Chlorogloeopsis sp. ULAP01: one gene and its partner. The protein of the gene in region 1 interacts with the protein of each later gene in a pairwise test. Links are inferred from orthologs where the notes say so. Each region holds a gene or a part of one and is shown in the gene's direction. Other genes may lie near its edges. The genes, in order: trhO and rplL.

Region 1 (15,652 bases):
ACTGCACCACCAACTAACCCTGCTGCTAAGGCAAAAACACCCCAAGACTTATTCAGTAATAGAAATATTATTGTTATGGCTGGCGTCATAATTGGACACACAGCTGCTAACGCAAAACGCTCACCCGCATTCAAAACTGCACCCCAGATTAGAAGGATTCCATTCAGCATTACCACAGGTGCAATCACCCATAGCAGCTTAAAAGTCAAATCTAATTTTTCAGCACTAAATCCTGCTGCAATTTGTGGTAAATACAAGGGTGCAGTAGCCAACATTAGTATGGTTGTGATTAAAAGCAGTCCTAAACTCCAGAGCATAACTCCAGAAAAAAGTTTTTGAGCTGCATTTATGCCTTCTTGTTCTCGTACTTGAATATATGTAGGAATGAGAGCAGCATGAAAAGAACCAGCTACGACAATAATGATGAAATCAGGAACTAGCATGGCAATTAAAAATGCATCTAAAGTATCTCCAATTCCAAACTTCCAAGCGACAATTAATTCTTTAAACACAGCCACTATTTTGATTAATGCTGTTCCTAAACCAACCGTAATCGCTGCTCCCAAAATTTGGCGGTTGATGGAGCCACCTGATAAATTCCTCCAATGTTTCACAATATTTTGCACTGACAAAACTTTCATTTAGATTTACTCCAAATTCTTTATGAATTTGAGTTTTAGATCACTCATTGTCGTAATCTGCATATTTTGATAGCACACTAAATATTGTTAGTTACTGTGACGATAGCATTATTTTTGATAGTAGATGTTGCTGTACTATTCCCTAAATATTTTGGTTTATATCCTGGGACGATTTGCTCAAGTAGAAACAGAATTAAATTCGTATGATTCTTAGCCGCGGCCTTGCATAAATCTTCGACAGCAATAGTCAAATTATCTGGAACAATTCGACTCGCATTTTTGACAACTAACAACTTTTCATGCTCAGTTGGTTCGTACTCTTCTCCTTCAATAAACAACTCTTCAAATAACTTTTCACCTGGACGCAAACCAGTAAAGACAATTTCAATATCTTTGTTGACTTCATATCCACAAAGACGAATCAATTCCTTTGCCAAATCAACTATTTTCACTGGCTGTCCCATATTTAACATCAGCACTTCTCCACCATGCCCAATTACTGCTGCTTGCAACACTAATTGCACTGCCTCTGGAATCGTCATGAAATAGCGGCGGATTTCCGGATGGGTAACTGTGACGGGGCCTCCTGCTAAAATTTGCCTAGTGAAAGTCGGGACGACACTGCCACGACTACCCAAAACATTACCAAAGCGCACAGCAACATAAGATAAGCCACTTTTTTTTGCTGCTTGCAATACCAACATTTCTGCAACTCTTTTACTTGCTCCCATCACATTGGTGGGATTAACTGCCTTATCTGTAGATATCATCACGAAATGTTGAACTTTGTATTGCAGCGCCAGATCCACTAAATTTTTTGTTCCCAGTACGTTGTTAGTAATTGCTTCTGGTGAATTTAATTCCATCAGAGGAACGTGCTTGTGGGCTGCGGCATGAAAAATCACATCTGGCTGGAATCGCTCAAAGGCGTGTTTAAGGCGATCGCGGTAACGAATATCGCCAATGAAGATATGAAGACGAGGGGCATATCTTGCAGATTTCCCATCTGCTGTTAGGGCTTGAACTAGTTGTTCTAATTCCTGCTGAATATTGAACACAGAATTCTCACCATGCCCCATTAGCATCATTTGGGCAGGATGACATTTGTAAATTTGACGGCAAAGCTCACTACCAATCGAGCCGCCTGCGCCTGTAATTAGTACTCTCTTGCCTGCCAAAAATTCCGCAACTCGTCCAATATCTGTCTGTATTGGTTCACGCCTGAGTAAATCTTCAATCCGCACATCACGAATGCTATCCACTCTTACTCGTCCATTCAGGATTTCATGTATTCCTGGTAAAGTACTGGTTTGAATGCCGGTAGCTTTGCAAATATCAACGATTTCTCGAATCACTTTTCCTGCAACTGTTGGCATTGCAATAATCACCTTGTGAATTTGCAAAGATTTGACAATATCAGGTATTTTGTGGCGATCGCCCACTACAGGAATACCGTGAATGTGTGCATATAGTTTTTGGGGATCGTCGTCAACAAAGGCAACTGGATAAAAACCCTGTTGAGGATTTGTTTGCATTTGTTGCAATAAAGACACTCCAGCTTTCCCAGCCCCGACGATCAGTACTCGTTGTGAGGGGTTAAATACTGCTCGTTTTTGGTGAGTTTTTTCTACTGCTTTGATGCTGAAACGCAAACCACCGATGAAAATAAACGAAAGTAGTCCATCAATTAATGGCAATGAACGTGGAAGTCCACTGAAAACAGAGTTTGGGATGCTATGAATCACATCAAAACAAAACGATTGTATGATAATCGCTGCTGCCATCAACATAGCGATGTATGTGAGTTCTTCAATGCTGGCATAGCGCCAGTAACGGCGATAAAAACCAGAACTCCATAAAATGAATTGTTTGATCAGCAAAAATAGTGTTGTGGCAAATGCTAAGTTTGGCAGATATGCTTCTAGGCTAGGTATTCCATCTAAGCGCAGAATCAAAGCTAATAGGGGTGTAGCGGCAAAAATAATGATGTCGATTATTAACCAATGCCTGTTTCTCACTTTTAGCAATTTATCAAGCAATATATTGCTTGATTTCTGCATTAACCAATGAGAAACAAAAAAGAAAACATTCATTGTTTTAAACCTCAATTCGCTAAAGACTATTACTTAGCTATAAATAGCCAAGTCTAGACAAAGCAAATTGGTAAACCAATTTTATTAATTATTGCAAAACTTGTAGTAAAACTACACAGCAAAAGAAATTTGCAGTTGTCGCAGTCATTATCAAAATTGGTATCCATTCACTTATTGTCCTGTTTAACTCAAATCAAATATCTTTGACAGATTGTCAGTTTTGGTTTGATGACTATCTCAAATGCATCCAAAATTTATTATGCACTTAATCTAAGTTAAATCAACTGACCAAAAGTATAGTAATTGTGTCTGACAATCATTTTAGTTAATATTCACACCACAATAACTATCTTGAATATATACATAAGTAACTCATCCTCAATAATTGGATTTTGATTAAATAACTGAGTCGCAATGCATACAACATATTTAAAATTATCCAGCGGAGCTTAAAGGTTAAGAAACGTTTTTAAACTATGTTGATTTGCTGATATACAAAAAAACTTTTTTAATTACTATATCTAGACTCAATCAAAAACTATCATTTTTAAGCCTAATCACATTGAAAATTAATACTTTTCTTAAAATTGGTCTGAATCAATTGATAAGTCAAATATCAATTTTTGCATTACAAACCCTTTAGAACAATGATTACATCATCTCATTACTGTATTTACAAAAAGATTATCTCAAGGTTTGCTAAACAAGATTTTTAGGACGTAAGTATAGCAAAAGCTTGTTTAGAAAATTCCATAAAATTCAGATTAGCTGATTGTTAACTCTATCAATACTTTTCATTTACAATTTGTTGTATTTTTGGTGTTTAGACGTATATTATGTGGTGATTAACATGATATATGCTAGCAACAAGCATTATTTTATAGATTTTGATATCAATAGAAAAGCTTTGATATGGTCAAAAAAATGAAGCTAAAACAAGCAATAACTTTATTTTTAAGAAAAAATTATAGATAAGTAAAACAAGAAGTATTGATGCCAAATTTAGAAGTTAATGAATGATTCCGATGTTGCATATGAGTATCAAATCAGCAACAATATATCTAGATGTCACAAAATGATCGCCGACCAGCACAAAAATATTTATAGGCTATCTTTGCATTGCAAGTGAGCGTCTTTGCGATATATATTATTCATGTTCCCGAATCTATAAAAGTTTGTCTCCCTATCTTGATGACATCTATAGTTGAAGTCAAGCCAACAAAAGTCAATTTTTTTGTCAAAGGTATTCTACTAACTGTTTTGTATGTCCCCTGGGGGGGTATTCTATAATAAGTAGGCAATCAACTCAACACCATTGACAGTAATACCAGAAGCATAAGAGTGCTGATAAGTGTCTAGAAAGTTAGAAGCATTAAAAATGGTTTGCTCAGTAAGCCTTTACAGAGCTTACTAATAATCAATTATCAAGGTTGATTGAACATAAGAATTTTCATTAGTACAAGCATTGATGGCTTAATGCTTGAGACTAGGAGTGTTTTTTAGGTGCAGCACGCTATAAAACTTTAGTATTTAACAACATCACCATGATCTACCAGCATAAAACACTAGAAATCAAACCATACATAACTAGATGGTCGAACCAAACACTATCAAACACAATACAGGCTACTACAGTAGTGGCGATTGAGAAAATTTTTTTACCACCAGCGCAGATTCGACACTACTTTGAGCCTAACAAGATGCAAGAATTAGTGGAATCAGTCAGGCAGCATGGTATTCTTGAGCCACTCTTAGTTCGCTCCATTCATAACGAGATGTACGAGTTAGTCAGTGGAGAACGACGCTATCGAGCAGCAAAAGAACTTCAGATAACACAAATTCCTGTGATAGTGCGCCAACTCAACGACGAAGAAGCATTGCAGATTAGCTTAATTGAGAATTTACAACGAGAAGACTTGAATCCGGTTGAGGAAACAGAGGGTATTCTACAACTATTGGCAATGAAGCTGAATCTAGAAATTCAAAGTATTCCTAAATTACTTTATAGGATGCAGCATGAAGCTAAACATAAAAATACCCAAAACGTTTTGGGCAGTGAACAAGGGCAAACTGTAATAGAAGTATTTAGAGGATTAGGGTTAATGAGTTGGGAGTCTTTCGTTAGTAGTCGCTTGCCTTTACTGAATTTACCTGAGGAAATTTTATTAGCTCTACGTCAAGGAAAGATAGCTTATACCAAAGCTCAAGTCATTGCTAGAGTCAAAGATAGAGAACAAAGGGAAGCACTGCTAGAAGAAGTGATCGCCAAAACACTTTCGCTTTCTCAAATCAAAGAGCGGATCACCAGTCTTGCTACTACAAGTACTAATGGCGATCGGCAATCATCCCTTAAAAATCGTATGAATGCAATTGTCCGTCTGCTGGATAAATCGCAAATTTGGGATCATCCTACCAAGCGAGAATCACTAGAAAGGCTGATGGAACAGTTAAAAGCACTAGTCTTGGAAGAGTAAGCTAACAAACCTAACTGAGTAGCTCGTAACCTTGGAAGTATTCTGTATCTGCTGTGCGCTCAAAACTGGGAAGATAATATAGATAAATATTGCTCATATCCTGATCTTGTATTTTCATTCCCACAGAGCTAGAAATGACGTTAGTTGTTGCTACATTTTATAAATTTGTTAATCTGCCAGATTTTGTCGAGAAACAACAACCTTTACTATCCTATTGCCAAGTGCAAGGCATTAAGGGAACGATTCTGCTGGCACAAGAAGGTATTAACGGCACGATTGTTGGCTCGCGTCAGAGCGTAGACTCAGTATTATCTTTTCTGCGTTCAGATTCGCGCCTTGCAGATTTGGAACACAAAGAGTCTTGTGCTGACTCACCGCCGTTTGAGCGGATGAAAGTACGTCTAAAAAAAGAAATTGTCACTATTGGGCTGCCCGAAGTCAACCCTAATAAAAGCGTGGGAACTTATGTCAGTCCTAAAGACTGGAATGCCATTATTTGCGATCCAGAAGTGACAGTGATTGACACTCGCAATGATTATGAAGTGAGTATTGGCACTTTTAAAGGGGCGCAAAATCCCAAAACAGAATCATTTCGCCAATTTCCGGATTATATTGGCAAGCAACTTGATCCAAATCAACACAAGAAGGTGGCACTCTTTTGTACTGGTGGAATTCGTTGTGAAAAAGCTTCGGCTTTTATGCTCTCCCAAGGATTTCAAGAAGTTTATCATCTCAAAGGTGGTATTCTCAAATATTTAGAGGAAGTTCCAGCAGAAGAAAGTTTGTGGGAAGGAGAGTGTTTTGTTTTCGATGAACGCGTGGCAGTTCGTCACGGTTTGGAATCTGGCACTCACCAAATGTGTGCTAGTTGTGGGCATCCGCTCTCAGAAGTTGATCGCACTTCTTTAAAGTACGAGGAAGGAATTTCTTGTCCCCACTGTTTTGATAGTTTGACAGAAGAGAAAAGAAAACGCCAGCAGGAAAAACTGCGCCAACAAAATTAACAGTGGCTTAGCGATCGCTGTTGCTCGATAAGTTACGATGCATCTTTCCAAGTTCTTAAAATTTGACAGTGCTACACCCAATGCCGATGTATGTATACAATATGGAGCAAATGCGATCGCTACAGATACTCGCATCTTCATAGTAAAAACAAATCTGCTTTAGTCAAATCGCCCATTATAAACAGTTTGTAGTCAGGATTTCAGTTCCGGCTTGAGGACTTTAGTCCTGACTACGAGCAAACATTTTTCTTCAGTTTGATTAACCGGACATGATATTAAATGACAACTTTTGTAAGTATTTAGTGTATTAATTTTTAAAATGATTTAATACTCTAAGTTTCTATACATAAATGCTAAGTTTTAATTTTTCATAGCTAGAGTCAAGCCATCTGCAATTGGTATCATACTGATCGTAACTCTTTGATCTTGATGTATTTTCTGATTTAAAGCACGAATTTTGTTAGTGCGATTGTCTTGGACATTGCGATCGGCTACTTGACCTGACCATAACACGTTGTCGATCGCAATTAGCCCTTTTGAACGTACAAGTTGCAAAGCGAGTTCATAATAATTCTCATAGTTGCTTTTGTCAGCATCAATAAAGGCAAAATCAAAGCTTTCTCCTTCTCCTGCTGCTAACAACTGCTCTAGTGTTTCCAGGGCTGGAGCAATGTGCAATTCAATTTTATTTGCCACACCTGCTTGCTGCCAGTAGCGACGAGCAATAGCTGTGTACTCTTCACTGACATCACAAGCCACTACTTTGCCATCTGCTGGCAATGCCAATGCCACTACCAGAGAACTATAACCAGTAAAGACACCAATATCCAACGTTTTCTTTGCCCCGATTAACCGCACCAGCAATCCCATCAATTGTCCTTGCTCTGGTGCAATTTGCATTTCAGCCATTGGATGCTGTGCTGTTTCCTGCCGCAGTTGAGCTAGAAGTTCTGGCTCCCGTAGAGATACGGAAAGTAAGTAATCATAAATGTGTTTTTCTAAACCAAGAGTCTTATTTGCCATAAAGTGCGATCGCCAACACCGAGTTCCGTAAAAGATTTTACTTTGGACAGTTCGCCACAGTTATTTCAATCTGATATTTTGATGAATAAGCATACAAAAAGCTTAATCCTAATAGTGACAAGCATATATTTTGCTTTCTTAAATAAAAATTAACAAAATCATTTTTACTTTAATTTAGCCTTAGATATGTTTCAGTACATCAACTTAATAAGTTTTGCCTGAATCTGTGATCTCAATTTCTTGCTTGAAGCTGAAATCAAGGCGGGTGCTATTCAGCGATTGCTAGGTTGATCGAGTGATTGGAATTGCAACACTATCTCTCAGCGAGTTCGCGCCTACTCATCGACTAAAGGAGATCAGTAATGGTACAAGATCCTGTTTCATCAAGTCCCGTTTCACAAGCACTGAATAGCTCTGAAGCCGATCGCTGGGCTGCTGAGATTGAAGCGCAGATGACTGATGATGAACGCTTTTCGCTGATCCTCAGTCTGATGGTGGTGCTGCGGGGTGTCAGAGAAAAGCGAGTACCCGAAGAGATTGGGCGACTTGCGGGCTATGTTCCAGGGGTGCCGCGATTGGGAGTTCCACCCCAGAAAATTACTGACGGACCAATTGGCGTAACTAATCCGCTCGGCAGTCGAGTCGGTGATACGGCAACCGCCCTACCTTGTGGGCTGTGCCTGGGTTCAACCTTTAACCCGACATTGGCACGGGAAGCGGGTGCGGTGATCGGTCGAGAGGCAAGACTACGCGGCTACAATGTAATCTGTGGTGGTGGTATTAATCTGCCTCGTGATCCGCGCCACGGACGCAACTTTGAATACATCTCAGAAGATCCTTGGCTTTCCGGTGTGATGGGCGCTGAGAATGTGATTGGCACACAGTCCGAAGGCGTGATATCGATGCTCAAGCACGTTTCGCTCAACGTCAATGAGATAAACAAGTTTTGGTTAGATGCAATCATCGATCCGATCGCCCATCGAGAATCCGATTTACTCGCGTTCCAAATCGGCATCGAGCGCGGCAATCCGGGTTCGCTGATGGGAGCGTACAACAAAGTTAACGGCGCGTACAATTGTGGCAATGATCCGATTTTGAATGGTGTGATCAAAGATGCGATCGGCTTCAAAGGCTACATCATGTCAGACTGGATGGCAGTTTATCATTGGGATTTCGCCCTTAAAGGTCTCGATCAGCATTCAGGCGCACAGTTAGACCAGAAAGAATGGTTTAATGAGCCACTCAAAGAAGCAATGGCAAACGGTGAATTTCCGAGAGCGCGATTATCTGATATGGTGCGGCGGATTCTACGATCAATTCACATGGTGGGTGTAGATCAATGGGATGGTGAGTCAGGATACACGGTAGATATGGCGAAGCATAATGATGCGGCGCTGGAAGTTGCTCGTCAGGGGATTGTGTTGCTGAAAAACGACGATGCAATCCTACCGCTTTCACCTGATCTCAAAACTATTGCGGTGATTGGCTGGCAGGTGAACAAAGGAGTCGTTGCAGGGGGCGGATCGAGCCAAACTCTACCAACCGGTGGCTATGCAGCTGAAATTCCCATTGGTGGAGACTCCCTACTTGCTCCCGTCCGAACCGAAGCTTATCACCCTTGTGCGCCACTGGCGGAAATCAAGAAGCAACTTCCCCATACAAAGGTGATGTTCGATCCTGGCATTTATCCTGCTGATGCGGCTGAACAAGCGCGTCGTGCAGATATTGCGATCGTCTTTGGGGTCAAATTTGAAAGTGAAGGCTTCGACGATCCGGATCTCACCCTCCCTTACGGACAGGATGCCATGATCGAAGCTGTCGCTACTGCAAATCCGAATACAATCGTGGTTCTCGAAACAGGCAATCCGATCGCGATGCCGTGGCGAGATAAAGTCAAAGCGATCATCGAGCTATGGTTTCCGGGACAAGCGGGCGGAACTGCGATCGCAGAAGTCCTCACTGGACGAATCAATCCTTCAGGTCGCTTGCCGATTACGTTCCCTGCCGATGTTCAACAACTGCCACGTCCAGAACTTCCAAATTTTGGTGAACCCTTTGGTAAACCTTCGACCGTTCACTTTAATGAAGGGGCTGAGATTGGCTATCGTTGGTTTGCCAAAACGAATGCAAAGCCGCTTTATGGGTTTGGTTATGGATTGAGCTATACGCGCTTTGCCTACAGTAACTTCACCATTGAGGGCGGTGAAACAATTAAGGCAAGCCTTACGGTCAAGAATGTGGGCGATCGTGCAGGGGCAGATGTGCCACAACTCTATTTAACTGAAGCAGCAGGTGACAAACGGATGCGGCTGCTGGGTTTCGAGCGAGTGCAACTAGAACCAGGTGAATCAAAGCGGGTGGAGATGATGGCTGATCCGCGACTGCTGGCAAGGTTTGATGGCGATCGAGGGCAGTGGCGCATCGATGAAGGAACTTACACAATCAGTCTGTCGCGTGCTGCTGATGATCTAGTAGAAACGGCAGAAACAACGCTAATCGGGCAACATTTCGGGCGATGATCATAGGGTTGATGCGTCTGAATCCGAAAAATGCAGAGATTTAACTGATCTAGTAAGGAGTAGACTCGATGGAAACGCTGCCTCACCTCGCCATCCCTGCAAAGGAAGTCCCTGTTCCAAGCACGGTTTCGCCCGAACTACAAAAGCATATTGCCACGCCAATCCCGCCGCTTGTCTCCATGCCGACGACCGCAGAAGGCTGGAAGGCGCTACAGAAAGAGGCGAATCAGGTGTATGAAAATCTTGCGATCGCGGGTGCCAAGCAAATGGGTATCACAATCGAGTCTGTCGAGATTGAGGGCGTATCGTGCTATCGAGTCTCGCCTAAATTGATCGCCCCTGGCAAAGAGAACCATCTGATTGTTCATGTGCATGGCGGTGCCTTTTTGTTCAATGGCGGTATCGCAGCAGTCGGAGAAGCGATGTTACAGGCTCAGACTTGCCAAACGCACGCTTTGTCGATAGATTACCGAATGCCACCCGACTTCCCCTTTCCAGCAGCACCAGATGATGTGCTAACAGTCTGGAAAGCAGTTGTGAACGACTATGATCCTAAATCTGTCGTCATGGGTGGCACCTCCGCAGGAGCCGGATTGATCATGACGACAATGCTGCGCTGCAAACAAGAGGGACTAGCGATGCCAGTGGCTTTGTTCCTCGGTACGCCTTATGCTGACTTGACGAAAACCGGAGACAGTTTGTATCTAAATGCGGAAGTGGATCGTATGCTAGGTCGGATGAAGGAAGATTATTAGAGTCCACGAAGCTATATGCAGGTAGCCATGCTTTATACGATGAGCAATTGTCTCCAATTTACGGCGATTTTTCTGGATGCCCACCTGCTATCCTCATTTCTGGCACGAGGGATCTACTGTTGAGTACAACGACCCGTACCCATTGTAAGCTCAGAGCCGCAGGCATCCCTGCGGAGTTGCACCTGTATGAGGGAATGTCGCATGGCGATTATCTAACCGCTTTTCTGACTCCAGAAGCGCAGAACGTCATGATGGAGATCGCCTTGTTTTTTGATCGTTATTGGAAGTTGTAGGGTGGCCTTTGCCGTCTCTTTGAGTGAAGCGCGATCGCTCTATATTAAAGAATGCTGCACAAGCACAACATAGATGCTAGAGAAATAAAACATTGTTTTTATAGGGCATCGCCTCATACCTTGCTTTCAAAATTGAGTTCAAAACAAAAAACAACACAAATATTTTGATCAAAAGAAGAATATCAAGGGATTTCTGACATTTCAGCGTGATAGTATTTCTTTTCGCCAATTTTGTTATTAACCTAGTCCTATGGAAGCAGAACCATTCATTTTTACGATTTTTTTCTTAACGATCGGGCCTATTAAAACCATTCCCGCTTTTGCAAAAATCATGCACTCAATGTCGCTCGCATTCAAGCGGGAGGTTGCAGTCAAGGGAGTTTTGATCGCCAGTGCGATCTGTTTGTTCATCGTGCTATTAGGACGGAGTTTGTTAGCTCGTTATAAGATTTCTTTAGAAGCTGTAGAAATTGCGACTGGCATTGTTCTGTTACTTTCCGCTTTGAAAGCAATCTTCCCGGTTGTTCACCCTGTAGAGCCACCGGTGCCTGCTAACCCCACTGCAATTCAACTTGCAATTTCTCCAGTTGCATCTCCAATTATCGTGCCACCTGTTGGCATTGCAGTCATCCTGATTTTCATTATGATTGCACCGCGTTATCCTGGAATGGATTTCGCAATCGTCAAGGTACTATCACTGATGATGCTCCTGAATTTTCTGGTTATGTTCTTCATCGACAAAATCATGAAGGTTACAGGTTTAATGCTGATTTTTAATGTGTTTGCAGCAACGCTGGTTTTTTCCAGGTTGCGTTGGCAGTCGAAACCATTTTAGGGGCGTTTAAAGGCTTGGGTGTCCTGAGATAATTGGCTTTACAGACAACTCCAATTCAAAATTCTACTTACATTCTAATAGCATAATGCCAGCCACTAGACACTATTTTTGACAGCATAAAGTGTGAAGCTATTAAGGGAATTTTGGCAATTCAACTTGCCTGGACGAGGGTTTTGGTATGACGCTTATTTTCATACATGAAATCAGCAACGCTATAAATTCCTTCCCCCATAGTTGAATCACACTTGCAAAGACTATGGTAATAGTAATAGCTACAACACGCCAGCCATCAAAGACAAATGCTTTACAAGGCAAAAAATATACAACAAAAACTGTGTTCTTGTCATCTTGATGTTATTTATAGTTATAGTTAATTAATTTACAAAAATCGACACAAATTGTAGTTAAAGGCAATAACCCTTGATTATTAGATGATTATTTTAAGATTTAGTGATTATTTTGCATAGCAACACTCTTTCTACTCCTTGAGTTATATTTCACAAATTTATAGAATTGGTAAACTAACATACAATCCAAAATTGCACTTTACTGTAGTCGCTATCTGCACGGGAGAAAGCCATGAGCCGTCCAATTATTCTTGGTATTGTTGGTGACAGTGCTGCTGGAAAAACCACACTCACAAAAGGGATTGCTCAGGTGCTTGGCCCAGAAAATGTGACAGTCATTTGTACGGATGATTACCATCGCTATGATCGCAAACAACGTGCGGAAATTGGCATCACAGCTCTTCACCCCGACTGCAACCATTTAGATATTATGCAGCAGCACCTGTCACTGCTGAGAATAGGACAGCCTATTCTTAAGCCTGTTTACAGTCACACAACAGGGACATTTGAGCCACCAGTTTACATTAAACCGGGTAAATTCGTGATCGTTGAGGGATTGCTTGGCTATTCAACTCGTACAGCTCGTGATTCTTATGACGTGAAAGTTTATCTGGCACCCCCTGAAGAATTACGTGCTACTTGGAAAGTTAAGCGAGATACACAAAAGCGGGGATATACAGAAGAACAGGTGTTGGCAGAACTAGAAAAGCGAGAACCAGACTCAGAACAGTTTATTCGTCCACAGCGACAGTGGTCAGATATAGTAATAAGTTTTTATCCACCTAACGATGATTTAAATCAAGTTAACGGACACCTAAATGTGCGTTTAGTCTTGCGTCCAACCATTCCCCATCCAAATTTTACCCAGATTCTTGGTCTCGATCATAATTCTATGTCGGCAATTCGCCTGGGATTAGATCGAGATATGGGTAAACCCGTTGATGTTTTAGAAGTTGACGGTCATGCCACCTTAGAACAAGTTAATAAGTTAGAACATCTAATTTGTTCGGATATGCCTCACTTGAGAAGTATATGCGATCGCGATAGTAATCCAGAGTTAGGTAAAGTAGCCGGTACAACTGGGGAAACAATTCAAAGTTATCCCCTCGCCCTTACCCAACTTTTGATTACTTACCATATGCTCAAAGCAACACAAATACATTAGTAGTTAATAGCTAATGGCTAATGCTGAAAATAATAGCTATTAGCTTAGAGAGAAAATTTTAAATATTTCGTCAAATAGGTTATATTTTGAGAGTTTTCAGGGGATAACTAGAGTATAGATACTCTGCAAGCGTACTTCCCTGGATTTAGTATGACTTATTGTCTCAGAATTGCTGATATGCCTGAGACCGAGCGTCCGCGAGAGCGGTTGTTGGCTCATGGTTCTAAAGTTTTATCCACTGCTGAATTAATTGCAATTCTGCTTGGTACTGGGCAAGGAGCGGGAAAACTCTCTGCTGTAGGTTTGGGACAATACATATTACACGAATTGAGTAAATGCGATCGAGATCCCTTGGCAGTGCTGCGAGATATTAGTGCTGCTGAATTAATGCAAATTCCTGGCATCGGCCCAGCAAAAGCAACTACCATATTGGCAGCAATTGAATTAGGTAAACGTGCTTTTCAGTCTCGTCCTTCGGATCGGACAGTTATTGATAGTCCAGCAGTAGCTGCTGCTGCTCTCAGCCAAGATTTGATGTGGCAAACAAAAGAGCGTTTGGCAGTTTTGCTGTTGGATGTGAAAAATCGCTTGCTAGGAACCCAAGTAATTACTATTGGCACTGCCACCGAAACTTTAGCACCTCCCCGCGAAATTTTTCGAGAAGTGATTCGCCAAGGGGCAACACGAGTTATAGTTGCGCATAATCATCCTTCAGGTAATATTGAACCGAGTAGCGAAGATATCGAACTTACCCGGCAGTTGCTAGCAGGGGCGCAATTTTTGGGTATTCCACTGCTAGATCATTTAATTTTAGGTAATGGCAATCATCAAAGTTTGCGGGAAATTACAACTTTGTGGGAGGAGTATCCCCAGGGAGATTGATAAAATTGGAAGCCCTCTGTAAATGCTAATAATTCATCACAAGAGTGGAGAGCCACGCAGTAAAGTAATCTATTTCTGGTAGTGTAACCCTATCTAGGGGAGGATATTACCCAGTAACAAACCGCCAATATTTTGCTTAATGTTCTCCGCTCGCTGGTTTAAGCATATTCCCTCATACTAAAAGCTGGTATATACCGATGAGAGTTCCGTCTGGATCTCGAAGATAAGCCGTTTTAATTCCAAAGTAGGGATTATTCATGGGTGGTGCGATAAATTTCACACCTTTATGTCTTAATTGTTGATATTCTTCTTCCACATCATGGACTGTAAAAATCAATGCTACAGTGTCTTGACATTCAGCATGAGGTGGCTTGTCGGCATTATGAATTAGTTGTGCCATTTCTTGTCGCCGAAATATACTTAGCCTCATATCTCCGGCTTTAAACTCGGCATATCCGTCTTCTTCATCTTCTACAGCAACGTCAAATTCCATCACATCTTTGTAGAACAAAAAGCTAGCTTTCCAGTCTTTTACCAATAATCTTGTGTATGCTAAACCTGTTTTCATTGCTAGTGTCCCTCTGCTGCAATCTTTGATTGACTTATGCGATCGCCTCTTGTGGTAAGTTTCTGTGCAGATTTATTTGTAATAATCTTCGTTATTAAAAACAGAGTAAATCAACTTTAAGGAGTATTTTTGCAAAAAATTGCACATTGTAACTGCTTAGATCGCTAATTATTCAGCAGGTTCGGTGTAAACAACTTCGTAAAGATGAAATTCATTTTCAGCCAACCCTTGCCAATACTCATTCAAGGGTTTGTATTTTGGATCTTTTAGTAATTCTTCAAAATCTGCAAAACTGCGCCATTGTCCATAATTTACATTGTGAACACCATCTAGGGAACGATGAAAATTAGCAGAAAGAAGTCCAGAATTTTGCAAACCCACTCCTACGTATTCTCTTTCTAGTTCCACTAGGCGCATTTGGTTTTCTGGCTTGACTCGGAATTCAGCAAGGTGAATCAACCCGCCTTTACTAATTTTTAGATTGGCATTATCCGGTTTAGAAACCACAACTTCGTAAACGTGTGATTCTGGTTTAGAAAAGTTACCTAATTTTGCAGCCTTTGCTTGCACCTCAGAATTATTGATAAAGGCTTTGTAGTCTTCTATCGTTTGCCATTGAGCATAATTCATTACCCGCACCTCATCTATACTTTTATGAATGCTAGATGAGATAAAACCGGGCTGATATTTCACTGTTGTTTCTAGAAATTCAATAATTGTGTTTATCAATTCCTGCTGACGTTTTGGCTCTACGGCAAAGATAATTATTACCGTAACTACATCGTTGTTTTTAGAAATAGTTGGCATTTTTTACCTCGTAGATGTTCTGGTTCAAAAAGATTGATTAAAAAACTTCTGCTTTGTGAATTATCCTTATTTAGATTCGACAGCCACCTGTTCTGGCTTTTGAAATACAAACGATAGTAAGGGTGGTGCTAAAAAAGTTGTCAAAATTACCATCACAATAATTGCAGCATCTAACGAACCAGATAAAACTCCAGTTGTTGAGCCGATACCTGCAAATACCAGTCCTACTTCTCCCCGTGGAATCAT
Region 2 (15,434 bases), on another replicon or contig:
GCGTAGTGCAGGTTTTTTCCCAAACTCGTGAAGGGCAGGTAAATTTGGATCTGTTCTTTCTACCAGGAGGCAATATTGATCAAGCTCTCAATGATGCGACGGCGGCATTTAACAGAGCTAGAAGTGGTTTGCCAGATACTATCGAAGAACCCCGCATATTTAAATTCGATCCCTCCCAATCACCTGTTTACGAAATGGCGTTGACTTCGCCTTCTTTAGAAGGTGTTGATTTGCGGGTATTTGCCGAAGAAGAATTAGCCCGCGAGCTAAGTGTGGTGTCAGGAGTGGCAGGGGTAGATGTATCGGGAGGAGTACAAGAAGAAGTCAGAGTCAATATTGATTTAGATCGCTTGCAAGCTCTTGGTGTTGGTTTAACAGATGTACTCAATGAACTGACAAGCCGTAACCAAGATATTTCTGGCGGTAGAATTTTTGGACAAAATTCCGAACCTCTCACCCGCACTGTCGGGCGTTTTAAAGACGCTAAAGAAATCCGTAATCTTTCTTTTGAAGTTTCTTCCCCTTCCCCCACTTCCTCTACTTCAGGGCAAGTACAAGGCACTACCCCTACTACTTCCCCGCTTCCCAGACGTGTGTATCTGCGTGACTTTGCTGAGGTTATTGACGGTACCGAAAACCAACGTCTGTTCGTCTTACTCAACGGAGAATCGGCAGTCAAAATCAGCATTCAAAAACAACCAGATGCCAACACCATCGATGTTGTTGATGGAGTGAAAAAGCGACTGGAAGAATTGAGACAATCTGGTGTTGTTCCACAAGAGGCAGTTCTCACACCTACTTTGGATGAGTCACGATTTATTCGCAATTCTATTGCTAACGTCACTACTTCCGGGTTAGTAGGAGCAGCACTTGCCGCGATCGCTGTTTTGTTATTTCTCGGTTCAGTACGGCAAACTCTAATTATTGTATTTGCTATTCCTTTGGCAACCCTCGCTGCAATCATTTTGATGGGATTATTTGGCTTATCCCTAAATATTTTCAGCTTGGGTGGTTTGGCATTGGGTGTGGGTATTGTGGTGGATAACTCCATCGTGATGTTGGAGAATATTGCCGAGGGTGCAGGCATGACTCCCGGCAAAGATACGAGAACTCGCCTTAGCCCACTGCGACTGATTCAACAGGCAGAACAAAGTAGCCAGGAAGTAGAATCAGCATTGCTGGCTTCTACTAGCACGAATTTAGTTGCTGTATTGCCGTTTTTGTTGATTGGTGGCTTTATTTCACTACTATTCAATGAGTTAGTTCTCACTATTAGTTTTTCTGTTGCCGCTTCTATCCTGATTGCTGTAACCGTAGTGCCGATGCTCACTTCTCGAATGCTGGCATGGCGCTTTTCCAGTGGTATGAGTGATTTCTGGTTTTTACGGGAGTTTAATAGTCGTTTTGATGCCGCAACCAGAGGATATAGCGCTTTGTTGAGTAAAATATTGCGTTTTCGATTGTTAACAGTGGCGATCGCTATTATCCTACTTGGTGGTGGCAGCTTGTGGATGATACCGCAAATTTCCCAAGAGATTTTACCCCGTATTAATACCGGACAAGCCAATTTATTCGCTCAATTTCCTCCCGGTACTCCTTTAGAAAATAATCAAAAAGTCATGGCTGCGGTTAATGATATCCTCAGCCGTCAGCCAGAAACAGAATACGTATTTTCAACAATTGGAGGTGGTTTATTTGGTAGCAATACTACTGAAAACCCCTTGCGGAGTTCCAGTACCATCACCCTCAAACCTGGTTCAGACGTAGAAGCCTATGTGGAACGAGTTACTCAAGAGTTTAACAAACTAAATTTAGCCGGTATTCGCTTACGTTTATCTCCCGGACAAGTACGAGGTTTAATTCTCACTAATTCTCCCGTTCGTGGTGCTGAAGTTGATATTATCCTGCAAGGAAATGACGCAGACACCTTACAAAAAGCCGGAGAGCAATTACTGGCAAATTTGGAAGAAAAAGTCACCTTAGCTAGATTTCGTCCCGATGCAGATGCGCGTCAACCAGAAATTCAGATTCTTCCCGACTGGGAGCGGGTTGCAGCTTTGGGATTGACTACTAGAGAAATTGGTGACACAATCGCAACTGCAATTCAAGGTAGCGTACCCACACAGTTGCAACGGGGCAATCGTCTTGTAGATGTGCGGGTGCAATTAGATGAAGAATCTGTGCAAACACCTTCGCAACTACAAAGATTGCCTTTATTTGTGGAAAATAATCGCCAAGTGCGCCTGAGCGATGTGGCAAGTATTGTAGATGCCCAAGCTCCTGGAGAAATTCAACGCATTAACCAGCGTCAGGTGTACATTATTGCTGGGAATTTGACGGAAGGAGCAAGTCTTAGCGATGCCCAAGCACAGGTAGATAATGTATTAAACAGTTTCCAATTTCCTCAAGGTGTGAGTGTCTTGCCCAGTTCCACCGCAGAATCTAATCGGCAATTGCAAAATTCTCTACAGTTGTTAGGGGGATTGGCTAGCTTTTTAGTTTTCGTAGTCATGGCAGTGCAATATAATTCACTGATTGACCCCTTAGTAATTATGTTTACTATCCCACTAGCATTAGCTGGGGGTGTTTTTGGCCTTTATATTACCCAAACAGCCATTGGCGCAACGGTAATTGTTGGTGCTGTGTTACTTGTTGGTATCGTTGTTAACAATGCTATCATCATGGTTGAATTGGCAAACCAAATTCGGGAACGGGAAGAAATTAGCCGTAAAGCAGCAATTTTACAAGCTGCTCCCCAACGTTTACGCCCAATCTTGATGACTACAATCACTACTGTTTTGGGTATGTTTCCTTTAGCATTGGGAATTGGGGAAGGTTCAGAATTTCTTCAACCTTTAGGTATTGTCGTATTTGCGGGGTTGTCTTTGGCAACACTGTTAACGTTGTTTATTATTCCCTGTTTTTATGTTCTGCTGCATGATGCTTTGAGTTGGAAATGGGTGAAGCCTATATTAATGCAATTGCGTTTGTTCAGGAAAATCTAAACCCAGAAGCTACCAACTGCCCCCATCACTACCACCTCCACAGTCTCCACCACCAACGCCGCCACTATCACCACCCCAACTACCACCCGTATCCCCATCACTTGAGTAGTCTGAATTAATTCTAGGAATTGATTCAACTTTAGCCTGATAATAATTACAGTGGTGGCATTTTACAAATATTACCCGCTATTTTTTCTTTCTTAACCTATTTGCCAATATTGAAACAACATTTATACCACGGCAGAAAAAAGCGATTTTTTCGGAAAAACTTTAATTCACGGGTATATTACAAGAACTATATCCTGAGTAGGAGGAATTATAAACTCCTGTTTAGTTAAAGGTGTAAGGGTGATTTCAAAATAGGAATTCACTTTTTTTGATTGCAATATGTGTGGTATAGGGGCGAAACAAAACAGTGATCATCATTACATTCTTATCTGTGATGATGTTCCTGAAAATTGCTTTTTTCTTGAAACGGTTCTCAAATTGGAGGGTTATGATGTTGAAATTGTAAATAGCGGAACAGCAGCACTGGCTAAAGTTGAAGCTAGTCAACCCGCTCTTTTGCTGCTAGATTTGATGATGCCAGATATAGACGGATACGAAGTTGCTCGTCGCATTCAGCAAAACCCGACTTTAGAATCTCTTCCTATTGTGTTGATTACGGCTTATGAAGAAGCTCTGATTAATGAAGAGTGTGAAGTCAGGTTGGCTGGAATTATCCGCAAGCCTATTGATCCTGATGAATTATTAAATCAGGTTCAGGCAATTTTGATGTCCAAAAATTAGATCCATTCTAGTTTTAGGCAAAAGATAAAAAATAAACTTTAATTACTCTATATCAATCTTTGGTAATATATTTACCAAAGATTTGACATTTGTTAATCGTTCTAGAGTTAGTACCATGAATAATTCAAAAACGTTATATTTTAAATAATAAAAACCGCTAGCTAGCATATATTATTTTTAAGATTCAATTAGTGAATTACTGGGATTTTAAAAAAGATAGATTACTGTAGCAAGTACTCCCAACTTAATTCATGATTTCCTATAGGCTCTATTTGAGAAATAAACTATTTGAGAAATAAAGATAAGTTTCTAATGTTATTAGATATTAGCCTCTGCTTTTGAGGCTAGAGTGATGATGTGACTCTTAGATAGCGATCGCCAAAAATTTAGAATTTTCTAACGCATGCATACATATTTACGTACTAGAGATGTAATTAACTTTTGCAGCACATCCCATTCCAAATTGGTGAAGCTTTGAGCGGTTGATTTAAGTGCTGGCTATACTATCCAAGTAGGTTAATAGCTGTATTGCTTATGGGCTACCAAGGACAATGCGATCGCCTGTATGTAATTCCTAGCTATCCTGCAACAAAAGCATTAGTTACTTAAGTTGCTCTTGACTTCATAAATAGTAATTAACTATACATATAAAATATCAATTCTTTACATACAAGATTGAGAAAATATAGTAAATTTTTAAACATTAAGAGACTTTCATCATTATGTTAAACAGCTTTCACACTGATTTTGTGCAGCTAGAATAATAATAAGCTTTGCTTATAATTAGTTAGAAATTGAATTATAAACATCTTTGTCTATTTCTATCTAACTATGAAGATAGTGAAAAATCATAATTGTTCTCAATGCCAACTGAAACAATACAAAGTTTGGTAATTTTTGTGCTTTTAATTCAGTTTATTGTAGTCATTTAATTTCCGGTACAACTTTTTTTAGGAAAGTAATATAGAGGCTTGAGATTCAATGTTGCAATCAACTATTAACAATCGTTACAAGATTGTTAAAGTTTTAGGAGAAGGTGGTTTTGGTAAAACTTTTTTAGCAGAAGACACACATTTGCCTTCTGGTCGTTGTTGCGTCATTAAACAGCTAAAACCTGTTACTAATAATCCGCAAATATACCAAATGGTTCAAGACAGGTTTAGACGAGAAGCAGCTATATTGGAGGATTTGGGCAATAGTAACAATCGCATTCCCAATTTGTATGCTTATTTTTCAGAACAAGATAATTTTTATTTAGTTCAAGAATACATTGAAGGCAAAACTCTCACTGAGAAAGTACAAACCGAAGGGGTAATGAATGAGAGTGCCGTGCGAGAAATTCTTAAAAGTTTGTTATATGTTCTCAACTTCGTACACAGCAGACATATTATCCACCGGGACATTAAACCAGATAATATAATTTTGAGGAGTTCGGATAACATACCAGTACTGATTGATTTTGGTGCAGTGCGAGAATCAATGGGTACAGTATTGAATTCTCAGGGCAATCCTACCAGTTCGATTGTAATTGGTACACCAGGATTTATGCCTCCAGAGCAAGCAGCTGGCAGACCTGTTTATAGTAGCGATTTATACAGTTTAGCCTTGACGATGATTTATCTGTTGACTGGGAAAATGCCGCATGAGTTAGAGACAGATCCCAGAACAGCAAACATTATCTGGCATCAATATGCAATAAATGTTAGTCCGAGTTTGCGAATGATTTTGGATCGGGCGATCGCTTATAACCCAGGTGTTAGTATAGCCCCTTCGCCAGAGGCTCGCTATGCCACAGCCAGAGAAATGATTGACGCTTTGCAGTCTCCTGCTGCTGATTATGTTGCTCCTACAGTACCTTCTTTCCAATACAACTCTGGTAAATACTATTCTCCACCGCCTACAGTTGTAAATTCTGGTGGTAACCCACCTCAATATATTTCACCTAGTACACCTACAAATTCTAGGTCGAATTCGTCAGCAAGCAGTAATCCTCCTCAGTACGTCTCGCCGGGTACACCAATAAATTCTGACTCGATGTGGGTAGGTGGAGGCGGTACATTTAATACCTCTGTTTCTGTACCGCTCGAAATTCAAGGTTGGAATTGGGGAGCATTTCTCATATCGCCTTTGTGGTGTCTAACTAACCAAGTCTGGATTGGTTTAATTTCCTGGATACCCTATCTCGGCTTACCAATGCCTTTTATTCTAGGTGCAAAAGGAAATGTGTGGGCTTGGAGAAGTAGACAGTGGCGAAGCGTACAAGATTTTAAAGCCCATCAAAGAGCTTGGGCAAAAGCAGCAATTATTGTTTACTCAAGCTTTGCAGCTTTATTTATACTTTTAGCTTTTATTGGTGCCAATCTTCCAGAAGAAGACAATTCTTCTAATACTAACAACTCAAGCTTGAACCAATCGAACTCTAGTCCTAACCCTACTCCTAGCCAATCAGATCCTCCTAGTTCTTCAAACTCAACAACTGAAACAGGCATATTTGAGGAAGTTGAAATTAGCAACCTTGATACGTACACCTACAAGACAGGTCTATTCTCAATTGATATTCCTCAAGGATGGACTCTCAAAGATAATAGTAATGCAAATGAAGTAATTATATATTGGCTGGACAACACTAAAAATGCTCTAGTTCAGGTTAACGTTTTCATTGTAGAACGCGAGCTAGATCAGGAGCAGTTGACTACTATGTTAAAAAATTTCATCAACAATTTTGCTGCTTCCCAAACAAACTTGACGATGAATCAACCTGTACGCCAATCCGACAATAGTGTCAGAATTACTTGGAGGTATACAACTCAAACTCAAGGTTTTTCAGGAAGGCTAACAGTTAATAGCTTTATTAAACATCAAGGCAATAAAGTTTCGATTGACTCCTATGTTGTACCTAGCGAGCAATACGAAAAGCTTTTACCAGCTATTAACCAAGTTATTGGTAGTTACAAGCTTAATGCTTCGGCTCCTTTAAATCTTTAAGTAGTTAGTAAAGACGGGATGAACCGAAGCGTTTGTACAAGTAGTGGTTAGTTGTTAATTATTAGCTATTAACCATTAACAGTCATTTTTTCACTAACTCTAAATACACCGCTAGATTTTCCTGATGAACGCGAGTAACATCTAACCACTCTAAGTTTTGATGCGCCTTTATTTTCCACTCATTTAGAGCTTCTGAATTACTCAATAAATTTACTAAGGCGGCAGCCAAAGCTTTACTATCTTTTGCTGGTATTAAAATGCCAGCTTTTCCATTGTCTAAAGCTTCCGGTATGCCATCGACTTGAGTGGCAATAATAGCACAACTAGCTTCACGTGCTTCTGAAAGTACAAGACCGAAGGGTTCACGGTGAGATGCTAACACGAATATGTCACAAGCTAGCAAATAGCGTTGAGGTTCAGCTTGAAAGCCTTCAAAATGAATGCGGGAGGTGAAGGCAGTTTGACTTGCCTGTGTTTCAAATAAGTGGCGATCAGGACCATTTCCAATAAGATACAAATGGGCTTCAGGAAAATCTGAGGCAATTTGTCCAAAAGCTGCAATTAACTCAGTTATACCCTTACGCTGATACATCCCTGCCACAGTGGCGATCGCGGGACGTTGTAATGGTAAAGGTTGATACTCTTGTAACGGACGACTGCGGGGACTACCGAGAGTACCGTTGCATATCACCCGCAACTTTTCTTGATGAATACCACGCCGTGCCATAGACTCGGCAACTGCTGTACTCACAGCAACTACTCTATCGGCAAGTCCCATTAGTATGCTGGCTCGTTGAAATTCGTTATGTACCGTGGCAACTAAACCGTATCCACCTTTATTTCTGAGTAAACCTGCTAGCACAACTCCTGTCATCATGTGGGCATGGACTATATTCGGTTGAAACTCTTGTATAATTGACCGATATCCTACAGCCGCTTTAATAATATTAATTGGCTTCCTACTTTGATCGAGTTGGTAGTGCTTAACACCAAAACTTGTTAGTAAGGCTTCGTATTCTCCCCCTCCTGAAATAACTGCTACCTCAAAACCGCTTTTTGCCTGCAAACAAGCAAGGTCTACAGTTACATTTACAATGCCGTTACCAATTTCTTGAATGTGATTCAATATATGTATTATTCGCATAATATTTGAGATGAATCTAAGAAATTAATATATAGCAATCCTAAATCATTGATAAAACTCTTCCTTCTTTGTGTAGTTTGTGTACTACCATGCGGAAAGGCGCTTCGCGTCTATGTGGTTAGTTAGTTCCAGCATCTTTTTATAAATTAGATAGGACTGCTATAGCTTTATATATGAATACCTTAATATTAATTGATGATAAGAGTTTAGCTTTATATAAATTTAATCAAACTAGAGCTAATATCAAGTAAATATGTAGCTGCTATTTTTAGAATATAAAAAATAAAAATATGTAAATCAGAGTGTAGCATTCCCAGAAAAAATAGAAAACAAAACTAGAAAATTAGCTCTCTGACTTCTTAAAGAAGTCGGAGAGCTATAATATGAAAGCAAAAAAATTCTATACTTAATCCCTAAATTGCTTTGCATGGTAATTTTGATGAATGTGTTTTAAATTGTGCATTTTCCCGTTGAATCATTTAATTAATACATATTTTTGAATTTGAGTGCTGCTGAAATTTCGGCGGTTCAATAGAGCATGAAACAAAAGACTCCAGGCTTGCCAAGAAAAGATTGCAGGAATAGCAGAAAAAATTATACTGTTAAAGCTCTGAAGATTTTTCTGTTTTAAAGCTACGAGCAACCAATGCAATTTCAAATAATTTTGAATATCTTTAAGAGCAGGAATGTGAGCATAGTGCTTTTCGCTAACCAAAGAGTAAATCTTCTCCTTCATCACAGAATTAGTCTTTAGGCGCCGAGACAAAGAGAACTTATGATTGCAAGCACCTTGCCATATAGTTCGGTAAGTAAGGCATTGATTAATAAAAATTGCATCACCAAACTTAGCAATATTAATCCAAGAATCAATATCATCACAATTGGTATCAAGTTGAGAATCCCAACCGCCTGTTTTTAAGAAGACATCACGACGACAAGCTACCTGTACAGGTGTACCAAATGGAAGAAGTTCGAGCAGCATACCGTAATGAATATCTGCTTGTGGAGTGTAAAAAGCTAACCCGGCACCTAATTGTGGTGTACGGCTAAGTTCAACTTCATGTTCATTAATTTGAGCAGCCATACAAGATGCGATCACAGCTTGGGGACGAAGTGCGATCGCTCGTGCCATTTCCTCCAGACAATTGGGAGCTAAGTAGTCGTCATCATCCAAAAACTTAATCCAATCACCACTGGACTTAAGAACACCCGCATTCACAGTTGCTGCATGCCCAGAGTTAACCTGATTACGATGGTACACAAAGCGAAAGTTTCCACTCTCTAAAAATTTTTCTCTACAATAACTTAAGTACTCTTGGGTGCCATCTGAGGAACAGTCATCAGCCACAACCACTTCACAGGGAATAGTTTGCCTCAAAGCAGAGTCTATCGCTCTTTTCAGCAAATCCAAACGGTTGTAAGTTGTAATCACTATGCTAAATTTCATACGTTTTCTACCTATGGCACACTTTTGTGACATCACATTTTCTTAATTTGATGACACAACAGGTGAAAACGTCATCAGTTTAATCCACTAGACTGATATAGGGTTGAAGATTTATTATGGATGATTGTGAGTTTTTCTGTAGACTATGAACGCTCAAGAAATAATCCGCTCTATTGAAGCGGAACAGCTAAAATCAAATCTGCCCAATATATATGTGGGCGACACAGTTAAAGTGGGTGTCAAAATTAAAGAAGGAGACAAATACCGTGTACAGCCCTACGAAGGAGTTGTAATTGCCATGCGTAATGGCGGAATTAATGAAACCATTACAGTTCGCCGTGTATTTCAAGGCATTGGTGTTGAGCGGGTATTTTTGGTTCATTCTCCTCGCATAGACAGCATCAAAGTAGTACGTCGTGGTAAAGTTCGGCGTGCTAAACTTTACTATCTACGCAATCGTGTTGGCAAGGCTACTCGGATTAAGCAGCGCTTTGACCGTGCTTTGTAATCGATAATGTAGAGTATGGGACAAAGATTCACACAAACAGCGGCATCAGCCGCTAATTTGTCTCCCGAAGTCAAAAATAAAGTTAACAAAAAACGCCAAATTGGGTTAAACTAGAAAAAGTCTGATGCAATAACTGAATCAAAGACAGCGTGTGCGCTCTTAGTTCAGTTGGTAGAACGCAGGTCTCCAAAACCTGATGTCGGGGGTTCAAGTCCTCCAGGGCGCGCTGTAAACGAAAAACCCGAATCGAGTGCAATAGTGGTTGAAAAGACAAGCAACCAGCACTTTTGATTTCGGGTATAATTGTTTTATTTGCAGCTTTTTTTCAAGCAATTATTTAAAGTTCAGAAATAAAGTTGCGATCGCCTATAGAAATTAAATGAAAATTAGCATTTAATGGCTGTATCAGCTATGGGGGGGAGTAAAAGTACCGTGGCCAAGAAAAACGAAGCAGAAATCCAAGAAACTACTAGCAATGGGTTTAGCTTAGGCAACTTCTTTCAAGGACTGAAAGAAGAATTTGAAAAAGTTGTTTGGCCCAGTCGCAGACAGTTAGTGAGCGAATCAGCAGCTGTCTTGCTGATGGTATCCCTATCGGCATCTGTGCTTTTTTTGGTTGATAAATTTTTTACTTGGGCAGCACAACAGGTATTCGGATGACTTCTGCAACAGACGAAGAACACAATTTTCTTGTGCAGTCAGAGGAAACACAAGAACGTATGGCAGCAGAGCATGAAGCTCGCTGGTATGCCGTACAAGTAGCCTCTGGTTGTGAAAAACGTGTGAAGACTAACTTAGAACAGCGCATCCAGTCGTTTGATGTAGCTGATAAAATTCTTCAGGTAGAAATTCCGCACACACCAGCAGTAAAAATCCGTAAAGATGGTAGTCGTCAACATACAGAAGAGAAAGTCTTCCCTGGCTATGTACTAGTCAGAATGGTGATGGATGATGACTCCTGGCAGGTAGTACGGAATACCTCCCATGTAATTAATTTTGTGGGAGCAGAGCAAAAGCGTGGCGGTGGTAAAGGCCGCGGTCACGTCAAACCAGTGCCGCTAGGTCATGCAGAAGTAGAACGAATCTTCAAACAGACTAGCGAACAAGAGCCAATTGTCAAAATTGACATGGCGACTGGTGATAAGATAGTCGTGCTTTCTGGCCCATTTAAGGACTTTGAAGGCGAGGTGATAGAAGTTAGTCCAGAACGAAGCAAGCTCAAAGCTTTACTTTCGATTTTTGGACGAGATACACCTGTAGAATTGGAATTTAATCAGGTTCAGAAACAGAGTTAATTAGAAATGGCGAAAAAAGTAGTAGCGGTCATTAAACTGGCCCTTAACGCTGGGAAAGCCAACCCAGCACCGCCAGTCGGCCCTGCCTTGGGTCAGCACGGCGTTAACATCATGATGTTTTGTAAGGAGTACAACGCCAAAACAGCAGATCAAGCTGGGACGGTGATACCTGTAGAAATTTCGGTTTATGAAGATCGGAGTTTCACATTTGTACTCAAAACACCTCCGGCATCGGTGTTGATTACTAAAGCGGCAAAAATCGACAAAGGTTCTAGTGAACCTAACAAAAGAAAAGTTGGGTCAATTACACAGGAACAACTACGGCAAATTGCTCAAACTAAATTGCCCGATCTCAATGCCAATGATATTGATGCGGCAATGAAAATTATTGCAGGCACTGCCAAGAATATGGGCGTAACCGTGACAGATTAGTTAATGGTCATTGGTCATTAGTCATTAGGAAAGACAATGGCAAAGGACAAATGACAAAATCTAAAATCCAAAATCCAAAAATTTTCGGGGGAGAGAATTTACCTCGTTAAATACCCCAGGAGAGAGAAATGGCAAAGAAAGTATCGTGTCGTTTGCAGGCGCTATTAGAAAAAGTTGAAGATAGGGAGTATGCTCCTATCGATGCTTTAAATCTTTTAAAAGAGACAGCAACAGCAAAGTTTCCCGAAGCAGCTGAAGCACACATTCGGCTAGGAATTGATCCAAAGTATACAGACCAACAACTGCGAACAACAGTAGTACTGCCCAAAGGTACAGGACAAGAAGTACGGGTGGCAGTGATTGCAAGAGGGGAAAAGGTAACAGAAGCAACTAACGCAGGTGCTGATGTTGTCGGTTCAGAAGAACTGATTGACGAAATTCAAAAGGGCAGGATGGATTTTGACAAGCTGATTGCCACACCGGATGTGATGCCGCAAGTAGCAAAGCTTGGTAAATTACTTGGCCCTCGTGGCTTGATGCCATCGCCAAAGGGTGGAACAGTAACATTTGACATCGCAAGTGCGATCGCTGAGTTCAAAGCTGGTAAACTAGAATTTCGTGCCGATCGCACAGGTATTGTGCATGTTATGTTTGGTAAGGCATCCTTCTCGCCAGAAGATTTACTGGTAAACTTAAAGGCGTTGCAAGAAACTATCGACCGCAACCGTCCTTCAGGAGCCAAAGGCCGTTATTGGCGCACAGTATATGTGTCTGCCACAATGGGGCCATCAATCAAAGTTGATATCAACGCCCTGCGCGATTTGAAATTAACTGAAGCAGCGTAAATTTAGTCATTAGTCAATGGTCATTAGTCATTGGCAAAAAACAAATGACTAATGACAAATGGCAACGGACACAACTAAATAACCAAAGCCGGAGACAGCAGGTGCCATTGGCTTAATATCCTGCCGAGGTTTGTATTCCAATTGCTTGAGGTTTTACCTATTGAAGGTGTAGGCATTCTGGCACTAGGAATCAGGCGTATAAAATTCGCCCCTCAAGTTAAACCCCGGCTTTAGCAGCTGGGGTTTATTGTTTTCGCTACTGGCTAATTGCTAATTGTTAATGGCTAATAGTAAATCGCAATGAACAATTAGCAATTAACAAATTCCTTCCAAGGAGGTGAAACAAGAATGGGTAGAACCATAGAAAACAAAAAAGCGATCGTGAGTGAACTCAAAGAAACTTTGGGTGAGTCACAATTAGCACTGGTAATCGACTACCAGGGGCTAACGGTTGCTGAAATTACCGATTTGCGCAGGCGCTTGCGACCAACTGGCACTGTTTGTAAGGTAACAAAGAATACTCTGATGGGTATTGCCATCGAAGAAGATGAAAAATGGCAACCGATGTCGGAATTGCTCAAGGGTTCTTCCGCCTTTTTGTTAGTAAAAGAGGATTTCTCTGCTGCAATTAAGGCTTACCAAGATTTCCAGAAAGCTACCAAGAAGACAGAACTTCGTGGCGGCGTTATGGAAGGGCGTCTGCTCAAAGAACCAGATGTCAAAGCGCTGGGTGATTTACCTTCCAAAGAGCAACTTATGGCGCAAATTGCTGGAGCAATCAATGCTTTGGCAACAAAGATTGCCGTTGGAGTCAACGAGGTTCCCAGTTCGCTGGCTCGTGCTTTACAAGCATATGCCGACAAAGACAAAGGCGGCGAAGAAGTTAGTGGTTAATAGCTAATAGCTAATGGTGAAGCAGCGTTGCGCGGGTTAAGCGCGTTGTAGTACCTGGCGTCGGGTTAAGCGCGTCGTAGCACCTGCTGAACCCGAAGGGCTAATTGCAATCAACAATTAACAATTAGCAATTAACAACTACAAACAATCAACAAATTCACATTACAGGAGTTATATCAATGTCCGCAGCAACTGATGAAATTTTGGAAAAATTGAAAACCCTAAGTTTGCTAGAAGCAGCTGAGTTAGTAAAGCAAATTGAAGAAGCCTTTGGTGTTAGTGCTGCTGCACCTGCTGGTGGCATGATGATGATGGCTGCTCCTGGTGCTGCTGCTGCACCTGCTGAAGCAGTAGAAGAGAAAACCGAGTTTGATGTAATTCTTGAATCTGTTCCAGCCGATAAGAAGATTGCTGTACTCAAGGTTGTACGGGAAATAACCGGTTTGGGTCTCAAAGAAGCAAAAGATTTGGTAGAATCGGCACCTAAGCCTGTTAAGGAAGCTATTGCTAAGGAAGCTGCCGAAGATGCTAAGAAGCGCATTGAAGAAGCTGGCGCTAAGGTGAGTGTGAAATAGTCAATATTTGTCTCTGTTTTGGAAGATTTGACAGGAGCCTAACTGAGGCTCCTTTTTTAAATCAACACTTTCTTGCATCGGCAGGGTTGACAAAATCATGTAAGTCTGAATCCCATACGCTGATGTAAATCAAGCCGCACTCTTGACGTACAATTTGGCCTTTTAGGGAGCCGATCGCAAAACGAAAATTATCCAATCGCCGTTGTCGCACTTGTAGCAATCCTTGCCTAATTTCTTCTGTGACTTGACGCCCTAACATTCCCTCCAAAGTTGTTAGCATAACTTGAAAGTCTATAGATTGAGCAAAAGCTACCTCTGTTTGACGAATCCTGCCAGAATTACGGTCAAATAAGTAGCCAAGGTGAATGCGATTTGGCACTAATATATAACTGACAGCACGAGTATTGCGCCAAATACCTCTTGAATCTTGGCTTGGTTTACCAAGGGCAGCTTCTACAGTACTTCTTTGCGTACCCACAGAAAATCCTGGAACTTTTTGCGTGCCGATAGTGCGAGATGATTGATTGCGAGGTACGTTGTTTTGTGGTTGAGAAACTGTAGCTGGTGGCGCTGATGCAACTGGAAACTCAGCAGTATCTTCAGGCTCTGATGGAGTAGGTACAGAAGGTACAGGATTAGATTGCTGTTGTTTTGGTGGTGATTGCGAATTTACTGGTGGATTGGCTTCCTCAGAAGTAGGAGCCGGGGATTCTGGCGCAGGAGATAGATCTGTTGAAAGCGGTGTGGGAGTGGGTAATATTGGTGAGTGGGCAGACTCTGGCTTGCGGGTGATATTAACGATCGCAAGCGTACCAATCAAGCTAGCAACAACCAAACTGCCAACAATCCAAGTCGGCTTTTGCCACTTTCTAGGAATGGAATAGGTGAGGGTAACAGGAGCGTTTTGATTGGAAGGCAATAGCTGAGTTTCCTGAGATGCGGCACTAAAAGTAGGGAGCGAGGTGACAATGGGTTGAATTGCAATTGTTGTCTTTGGTGTAGGAGGGGAATAAGACTGCAAAGCATCTAGCATTTTGCTTGCCGTAGTGTAGCGATCGCTAGCTTGGGGTTTAATTGCCCGGTTAAGTATCATTGCCAACTGCGGCGATACTCCAGGAGCATGATGTTGCCAAAGTATTTCACCCGTTTGCGGGTTGGTTTTTAGTTCCCGTGGATGTTTGCCAGTCAGTAAGTAAATCGCTGTTAAACCTAAGCTATAAATATCTGTAGCGTAAACTGGACGTCCTACAACTTGTTCGCTTGGCATATATCCTGGTGTACCCATAACCAGCGATTGAGTGGTGTATCCTGGCGAATTCTCTACTGAACGTATTGTTTCCTTCACTGCACCAAAATCAATAAGCACCGGCTCACCCCCCCTAACCCCCCTTTGATAAGGAGGTATGCTGGAAGCGTAAGGGTTGCGAAGAATAATATTATCTGGCTTGATATCTCTATGGATGATGCCTTTACTGTGGATGTAATCTAAAACAGGCAGCAAACTTAATAAAATTT

Evidence for each region.
Region 2: the proteins of trhO (region 1) and rplL interact in binary tests that used the Escherichia coli proteins (3 or more experiments, as listed by UniProt). The link is inferred for Chlorogloeopsis sp. ULAP01 from one-to-one orthologs.

The regions. Positions count from the first base shown.
Region 1 is NZ_JAUDRH010000005.1:113,210-128,861, reverse strand. Bases 4,288-7,277 are described here. They hold trhO (oxygen-dependent tRNA uridine(34) hydroxylase TrhO), read left to right. Parts: upstream 4,288-5,342; coding sequence 5,343-6,212; downstream 6,213-7,277. Other genes in these bases: QUB80_RS11185 (class I SAM-dependent methyltransferase), read right to left, coding at 6,573-7,235; QUB80_RS11190 (DUF3172 domain-containing protein), read left to right, coding at 6,250-6,375; QUB80_RS11200 (ParB/RepB/Spo0J family partition protein), read left to right, coding at 4,288-5,208. Also shown: murein biosynthesis integral membrane protein MurJ, read right to left, coding at 1-641; QUB80_RS11205 (polysaccharide biosynthesis protein), read right to left, coding at 719-2,734; more of QUB80_RS11200, read left to right, coding at 4,279-4,287; QUB80_RS11180 (beta-glucosidase family protein), read left to right, coding at 7,802-9,754; QUB80_RS11175 (alpha/beta hydrolase), read left to right, coding at 9,934-10,509; QUB80_RS11165 (MarC family protein), read left to right, coding at 11,053-11,637; QUB80_RS11160 (phosphoribulokinase), read left to right, coding at 12,217-13,149; RadC family protein, read left to right, coding at 13,300-14,031; QUB80_RS11150 (VOC family protein), read right to left, coding at 14,204-14,599; QUB80_RS11145 (antibiotic biosynthesis monooxygenase), read right to left, coding at 14,768-15,406; QUB80_RS11140 (cation:proton antiporter), read right to left, coding at 15,473-15,652. UniProt on the Escherichia coli protein: Catalyzes oxygen-dependent 5-hydroxyuridine (ho5U) modification at position 34 in tRNAs, the first step in 5-carboxymethoxyuridine (cmo5U) biosynthesis.
Region 2 is NZ_JAUDRH010000006.1:290,043-305,476, forward strand. What follows is about bases 12,450-15,221. They hold rplL (50S ribosomal protein L7/L12), read left to right. Parts: upstream 12,450-13,523; coding sequence 13,524-13,919; downstream 13,920-15,221. Other genes in these bases: rplA (50S ribosomal protein L1), read left to right, coding at 12,450-12,450; rplJ (50S ribosomal protein L10), read left to right, coding at 12,799-13,344; QUB80_RS14135 (serine/threonine protein kinase), read right to left, coding at 13,981-15,221. Outside these bases: QUB80_RS14065 (efflux RND transporter permease subunit), read left to right, coding at 1-3,005; QUB80_RS14070 (hypothetical protein), read right to left, coding at 3,002-3,142; QUB80_RS14075 (response regulator), read left to right, coding at 3,393-3,794; QUB80_RS14080 (serine/threonine-protein kinase), read left to right, coding at 4,776-6,779; QUB80_RS14085 (glycosyltransferase), read right to left, coding at 6,862-7,923; QUB80_RS14090 (glycosyltransferase family 2 protein), read right to left, coding at 8,399-9,370; rplS (50S ribosomal protein L19), read left to right, coding at 9,516-9,878; preprotein translocase subunit SecE, read left to right, coding at 10,311-10,538; transcription termination/antitermination protein NusG, read left to right, coding at 10,535-11,173; rplK (50S ribosomal protein L11), read left to right, coding at 11,180-11,605; more of rplA, read left to right, coding at 11,734-12,449; more of QUB80_RS14135, read right to left, coding at 15,222-15,434. UniProt on the Escherichia coli protein: The binding site for several of the GTPase factors involved in protein synthesis (IF-2, EF-Tu, EF-G and RF3). Is thus essential for accurate translation.